3 regions of the Kitasatospora sp. NPDC059648 genome follow, and region 2 is predicted to be linked to each of the others. Evidence: riboswitches for the same ligand, from Rfam matches in the RefSeq annotation. Region 2 holds a riboswitch; each other region holds the start of a gene.
What was found. Region 2 has a riboswitch for thiamine pyrophosphate ahead of thiO (glycine oxidase ThiO). Riboswitches for the same ligand answer to the same signal wherever they lie in the genome.
Positions count from the first base shown of each region.

Region 1: it holds a riboswitch for thiamine pyrophosphate, as region 2 does, so the genes downstream of both, thiC (phosphomethylpyrimidine synthase ThiC) here and thiO (glycine oxidase ThiO) in region 2, are expected to answer to the same signal.
Region 3: it holds a riboswitch for thiamine pyrophosphate, as region 2 does, so the genes downstream of both, ACFV1W_RS17810 (purine-cytosine permease family protein) here and thiO (glycine oxidase ThiO) in region 2, are expected to answer to the same signal.

Region 1 covers NZ_JBHWDU010000006.1:99,174-101,429, reverse strand. Annotated here, with positions in the region: gene tenA (thiaminase II) at 1-119, shown strand, start outside; gene ACFV1W_RS06250 (DUF5326 family protein) at 299-499, shown strand; TPP riboswitch at 725-859, shown strand; gene thiC (phosphomethylpyrimidine synthase ThiC) at 854-2,256, shown strand, end outside.
Region 2 covers NZ_JBHWDU010000014.1:95,859-98,114, reverse strand. Annotated here, with positions in the region: gene ACFV1W_RS11935 (NAD(P)/FAD-dependent oxidoreductase) at 1-754, opposite strand, end outside; TPP riboswitch at 860-972, shown strand; gene thiO (glycine oxidase ThiO) at 967-2,151, shown strand; gene thiS (sulfur carrier protein ThiS) at 2,148-2,256, shown strand, end outside.
Region 3 covers NZ_JBHWDU010000026.1:23,456-25,711, forward strand. Annotated here, with positions in the region: gene ACFV1W_RS17805 (trypsin-like peptidase domain-containing protein) at 1-619, opposite strand, end outside; TPP riboswitch at 827-975, shown strand; gene ACFV1W_RS17810 (purine-cytosine permease family protein) at 968-2,256, shown strand, end outside.

The sequences.
Region 1 (2,256 bases), on a different contig from region 2:
TCGGCGAGGAGCTGTCGGCGGCCGAACGGCGCCGGGTGGTCGAACACTTCAGGACCACCTCGCGCTACGAGTGGATGTTCTGGGACGCCGCCTGGCGCGGGGAGCGCTGGCCGGTCTGACGTGCGCCCCGCCGATTCTCGGGGGTCGTCCCGGGGGGTCGGATAAGGGTGATCTCGGGGTTCTCTCCGGGCCGTTGGCCCTCGTTCCGCCGCTCGCGCCCCCGTACGATCGAAGCATCGAAAGCAAGCGGGATACGGCACCGGACGGCAGCCGGCCCGAGGGGAGAAGAGGAACCGACATGGCTGAGCTCTGGAAGTCGCTGCCCTCCTGGGTGCGCAACATCGTCATCCCGGTGCTGGTCCTGGTGCTGGCCTGGAACGTCATCGCCTTCGTGTTCGGCGTGGTCGGCGCCCTGCTGAGCATCGTGATCAAGCTGCTGGTGGTCGTCGGCATCGCGGCCGCCGTGGTGATCCTGGTGAAGAAGGCCGCCAAGAGCTGACCCCGCTCCGCGCGCCGCGCGGAGCACCTCCGGAGGCCCGGTACCCCGTCCGCGGGGGCCGGGCCTCGGCCTTTGCGCCGCCTCTCCGACGGCTTCGCGCGGACGGCTCCTCGGCCGGTGCCCTGCCGGTTCCTCGGCCGGTTCCTTGGCCGGTTCCGTTCGGGGACCGTCTGGACCTGCGGCGATCGGCTCGCTACGGTGTTGGGCGTCATGTGCAGGCAACACCGCCTGCGACGCGGGAGCTCGGAGCACCGGGCTGAGAGGGCGCTGACCGGGACGTCGACGGACGGACCGACGGCTGCGTCGACCGCAGGAACCTGACCGGGTAATGCCGGCGTAGGGAGTAGAGGTCAGATGACCACGTTCGAAGCACAGCCGCAGTCTGCCCAGAGCGCCCCCAGCAGCGAGCGCACCGGCTACCCCACCCCGGCCTGGCGCAAGGCCTACCGCGACGGGTCCCGCCCGGACCTGCGGGTGCCCTACCGCGAGGTGCAGCTCACCAACGGCCGGACCGTCCCGCTGTACGACACCTCCGGCCCGTACACCGACCCCGCCTACGAGCCCGACGTGCGGCGCGGCCTGCCCGCCCTGCGCGACGCCTGGATCCGCCAGCGCGGCGACGTCGAGGAGTACGACGGCCGCGAGGCGCGCCCCGAGGACGACGGGATCAAGCACACCTCGCCGCGCGGGGGCAACCTGCGCAACCTGGACGCCGTCTTCCCCGGCCGGCCGCGCCGCCCGCTGCGCGGCCGCGGTGGCGCCGCCGTCACCCAACTCGCCTACGCCAAGCGGGGCGTGGTGACGCCGGAGATGGAGTTCGTGGCGCTGCGCGAGGGCCTGGAGCCGGAGTTCGTGCGCGCGGAGGTGGCCCGCGGCCGGGCCGTCATCCCGGTCAACGTGAACCACCCCGAGGTGGAACCGGCCATCATCGGCACCAACTTCCTGGTGAAGATCAACGCCAACATCGGCAACTCCGCCGTCACCTCCTCGATCGAGGAGGAGGTGGAGAAGATGACCTGGGCCACCCGCTGGGGCGCCGACACCGTCATGGACCTCTCCACCGGCCGCAACATCCACACCACCCGCGAGTGGATCCTGCGCAACTCCCCCGTGCCGATCGGCACCGTGCCGCTCTACCAGGCCCTGGAGAAGGTCGACGGCAAGGCCGAGGAGCTGAGCTGGGAGGTCTACCGGGACACCATCATCGAGCAGTGCGAGCAGGGCGTCGACTACATGACCGTCCACGCGGGCGTGCTGCTGCGGTACGTCCCGCTCACCGCGCGGCGCAAGACCGGCATCGTCTCGCGCGGCGGCTCCATCATGGCCGCGTGGTGCCTGGCGCACCACCAGGAGAACTTCCTCTACACCAACTTCGAGGAACTCTGCGACATCCTGGCCTCCTACGACGTCACCTTCTCGCTCGGTGACGGCCTGCGCCCCGGCTCCATCGCCGACGCCAACGACGAGGCGCAGTTCGCCGAACTGCAGACCCTCGGCGAGCTGGGCCGGATCGCCCGCGAGCGCGACGTCCAGGTGATGATCGAGGGCCCGGGCCACGTCCCGATGCACAAGATCAAGGAGAACATGGATCTCCAGAAGGAGATCTGCGACGAGGCGCCGTTCTACACCCTCGGCCCCCTCACCACCGACGTCGCCCCCGGCTACGACCACATCACCTCGGGCATCGGCGCCGCGATGATCGCCTGGTGGGGCACCGCGATGCTCTGCTACGTCACGCCCAAGGAGCACCTGGGCCT
Region 2 (2,256 bases):
CGCCGGAGGCGTCCAGCTCGACGCCCGAGGCGGCCAGCCAGCCGGTCGCGGGCCGGGCGCCGACGCCGACCACCACCTCGTCGGCGGGCAGGTGGGAGCCGTCCGCCAGCAGCACCGCCCCGGGCTCGACGGCGGCCACGCCGACGCCGCAGCGCAGTTCGACCCCGGCCTCGGCGTACCAGGCGGCCATCGCCGAGCCGACCTCGGTCGGCAGCGCGCCCGGCACCGGCGCCGGACCGGCCTCGACCACGGTGACCGCGCAGCCGGCCTGCCGCGCGGCGGTGGCCACCTCGGCGCCGATCCAGCCCGCGCCGACCAGCACCAGCCGCAGGCCGGGGCGCAGCAGCGCGCGCAGCGCCAGGGCGTCGTCCACGGTGTGCAGCAGGTGGGCCCGCTCGGCCCCGGGCAGGACGCGCGGGGTCGCGCCGGTGGCGATCACCAGGGAGCCGTAGGGGAGGTCGCCGCCGTCGGTGTGCAGCACACCGGGGGTGAGGCCGGTGGCGCGGCGGCCGGTGAGCAGCTCGATGCCGAGCCCCTCGTAGTCGATGTCCAGGGTGGTGGCGTCGGCCTTGCCGAGCAGCACGTCCTTGGAGAGCGGCGGCCGGTCGTACGGCGCGTGCGGCTCCTCGCCGACCAGGACGATCCGCCCCCGCCAGCCGCCCTGCCGCAGCTTCAGGGCGCACTGCGCTCCGGCCAGCCCGGCTCCGACGACGACCACCTGGTCCGTTCCGCTCAGCTCTGCCACGCCCGTCACTGTACTCAGTGCCCGGGCGGGCCCCGACGGCCGTCCGCCCCTCGTCCGCCCCTCGTCCGCTCCTCGTACGGCCCTTCGGCCGGGCCGACCCCCGGCGTTAAGGTGGGGGCACCACACGGGAGCCCGGCGAACCGGGCTGAGAGGCGGGCTGGCACGGCCCGCGACCGTCCGAACCTGATCCGGGTCATACCGGCGAAGGGAGGAGAGCAGCTTTGTCACGCTTGCCAACGGGCAGCCGCGCCGACGTGCTGGTGATCGGCGGGGGCGTCATCGGCCTCGCCGTCGCCTGGCGCGCCGCGCAGCGCGGGCTCGGGAACGTGGTCGTGGTCGACCCCTCCCCCGGTCGCGGAGCGGCCGCGGTCGCGGCCGGGATGCTCGCCCCGGTCACCGAGCTGCAGTACGGCGAGGAGCCCCTGCTGCGTCTGGGCATGGCCTCCAACGAGCGGTACGCGGCCTTCGCCGCCGAGCTCGCCGAGGCGAGCGGCGGCGAGGACACCGGCTACCGCCGGTGCGGCACGATCGCCGTCGCGCTGGACTCCGACGACCGCGAGGAACTGCGCGAACTGCACGCCTTCCACCAGCGGCTCGGCCTGGAGTCGAGCTGGCTGACCGGCCGGGAGGCCCGCAAGCTGGAGCCGATGCTCGCCCCCGGCGTGCGTGGCGGCCTGCACGTCGCGGACGACCACCAGGTGGACCCGCGCCGGCTGCTCACCGCGCTGGTGCTGGCCGGTGACCGGGCGGGCGTCGTGGGGCGGCGCGCCGAGGCCGTCGAGCTGCTGGTCGAAGGCGGCCGCGCGGTCGGCGTCCGGCTGAGCACCGGGGAGAGCCTGATCGCCGAGCAGGTCGTCCTGGCCGCCGGGCCGCACAGCCACCGGCTGCCGGGCCTGCCCGAGGGGGTGCTGCCCCCGGTCCGCCCGGTGAAGGGGCAGGTGCTGCGCCTCCACGTCCCCGACGCCTACCGGCCGTTCCTCTCCCGAAACGTCCGCGCGGTGGTGCGCGGCCGGCACCTCTACCTGGTGCCCCGGGAGAACGGCGAGCTGGTCATCGGCGCGACCACCGAGGAGCAGGGCTACGACACCACCGTCACCGCCGGCGGGGTGTACGAACTCCTGCGTGACGCGCACGAGTTGGTCCCGGGCATCACCGAACTCCCGCTGCGGGAGACGGCGGCCGGGCTGCGCCCCGGATCGCCGGACAACGCCCCGCTGCTGGGCCCGACCTCGCTGCCCGGGCTGGTCGCCGCCACCGGCCACTACCGCAACGGCGTGCTGCTCACCCCGGTGACCGCCGACCTGCTCGCCGACTACCTGGCGACCGGTGAAGTCCCCGAGACGGCAAGGCCGTTCACGCCCACCCGGTTCTCCCCCGACGCCCCCACCACGAAGGCCTCCGCATGACCGAGACCACCCCGACCGAGATCGCCCTGACCGTCAACGGCGAGCCCCGCCGGCTGCCCGCCGCCACCACCCTCGCCGAGCTGGTGGCCACCGTCAGCGCCGCCA
Region 3 (2,256 bases), on a different contig from region 2:
CGGCCGGGGCGCCGTACGGCTCCTGGACACCGGCGGCGGGCACTCCGTGGGTCGGGGTCGCGTACGGGTTGGTGCCCGGCGGCACGGCGGGCGCGGCCGGAGCGGCGGCCTGCGCCGCCACGGCCGGGGCGGCCGGGACCGGGGCGGCCGGGACCGAGGCGGGCGCGACGGGCGGCGCGGGCGGCAGGACCGGCGGCGGGGCGTCGATGTAACCGGTGACCGGGTCGACGGCCGGCTCCTCGACGGCCGGCGCGGCCGGGGCCTCCGGCGCGGGGACCTTGGTGAAGGCGACGGTGGGCTTGTGCCCGCCCTCGGCCGGAGCCTCGTCCGCCGCGGTCGGGTCGGCCACCGGCTCGCCCGCCGGCTCCGGAACCCGGCTGAACGCCATGGTCGGCTTGTGGCCGCTGTCGGCCACCGGAGCGCCGTCGGCCGGAGCCTCGCTCACCGCCTGCGCCTGCGCCACGGGCTCCGCTGCCGGCTCCGGAACCCGCCTGAACGCCATGGTCGGCTTGTGGCCGCCCTGAGCGGTGCTGTCGGAAGCGGCGCCTGCCGCCTCCTGGGCCCCGGCGGGCTGCTCCCCCTGCGGCCCGGTGGGCCCAACCTCGCGCTCGGTGCTCACGGACGACCTCCATAGCTGACAGAACCAAGGACCATAGTTTTTCGCACCGTCGATTCGATTGCCGTAAGGACCCCTCTGAAGAACTCATAAGAATCCTTAGCCGCCACCGACGACCGGGGCTCCCCACCCCCGCCGGCATCCCGCGATGCGGACCGCGCACCCCGCGGCCTTTGGCGTTCGTACCCGTGCCGGTTAGCCTGTCGCTCCAAACTGACACGCGGGAGCTTGGACCCACCAGGCTGAGAGTGCGCATGTCGACGGTACGCCAGGCGAGCGACAGGCTGACCGTCGAGGGGGCGCTGACCGCCGGAACCTGTCCGGGTAATGCCGGCGTAGGGAGTATCGGCCATGCCGCCTGCTTCGCCATCCTCTTCTTCGGGCGCGCCCGAGTCCAAGGATTTCTCCGCTCTTCCCACCGTCTCGGCCACGGCCACCGCGCTGCTCGACCACCGGGTGGAGGCGCCGCTGGTGCTGGACACCGAGCCGCCGCGCACCCTGCGTTTCCGGGACCACTTCGCGCTCTGGATGAACCTGGGCGTCAGCCTGATCGGCTTCTCGACCGCGGCGACCGTGCTCGGCGAGAAGGGCAGCGAGCTGTCGCTGGCCGCCGCGGCGACCGCGATCGTGGCCGGTACGGCCGTCGGCACCGCGATGCTCGGCGTGGCCGCGCTGATCGGCGCCCGGACCGGCGCCCCGGCGATGGCCAACCTGCGCGGGCTGTTCGGCACCCGGCTCTCCTACCTGCCGACGGTGCTGAACATCGTCCAGTGCATCGGCTGGGGCGTGTTCGAGCTGCTGACCATCGCGGCGGGCGCGCAGACCGTCGCCCACACCGCCGGCTACCGCTGGCTGTTCGTGCTGCTCGCGGGCGCGCTGACCACCGCGCTGACGATCTGGCCGCTGGGCTCGATCGCGGTGCTGCGCCGCTTCGTGGCCGGGGCGGTCGCGGTCGCGATGGTGTACTTCACCATCCAGCTGGGCCGGCAGGGCGTGCCGGACCCGGGCGCGGGCAACTGGCACGGCTTCCTGGGCGCCACCGACGCGATGATCGCGGTGTCGATCTCCTTCGTCCCGATGGCCGCCGACTACACCCGGCACTCGCGCACCCCGCGCTCCTCCTTCTGGGGCAGCTTCTCCGGCTACACCGTCGCCCAGGTCTGGTGCTACGTGCTCGGCCTGATGGCACTGCTGCAGTCCGACGGCGACCCGAGCCGGATCTTCGACTCCTTCCTCGGCGTCTGGGCCGGCTGGCTGTTCCTGCTGGTGCTGGTGCTGCGCGAGACCGACCAGTCCTTCGCCAACGTGTACTCGACCGCGATGTCGCTGCAGAACCTGCTGCCGCGGGTGGACCGCCGGGTGCTGAGCGGCGGGATCGGCGTGCTGACCACCGTGCTGGCGCTGCGGATCGACCGGTTCACCGACACCTACAGCAACTTCCTCGGCCTGATCGGCTCGGTGTTCGTGCCGCTGCTGGCGGTGCTGGCGGTGGACTACTTCTTCGGCGCCGGCCGGCACGGCTGGGACCTCTCCGAGCGGGCCCCGTCCCGCTGGCCGATGCTGCTGCCGTGGGTGCTGGGCTTCGCCGTCTACCAGTTCATCGCGCCGACCGCGGTGGCCGACTGGTGGGTGGACTTCTG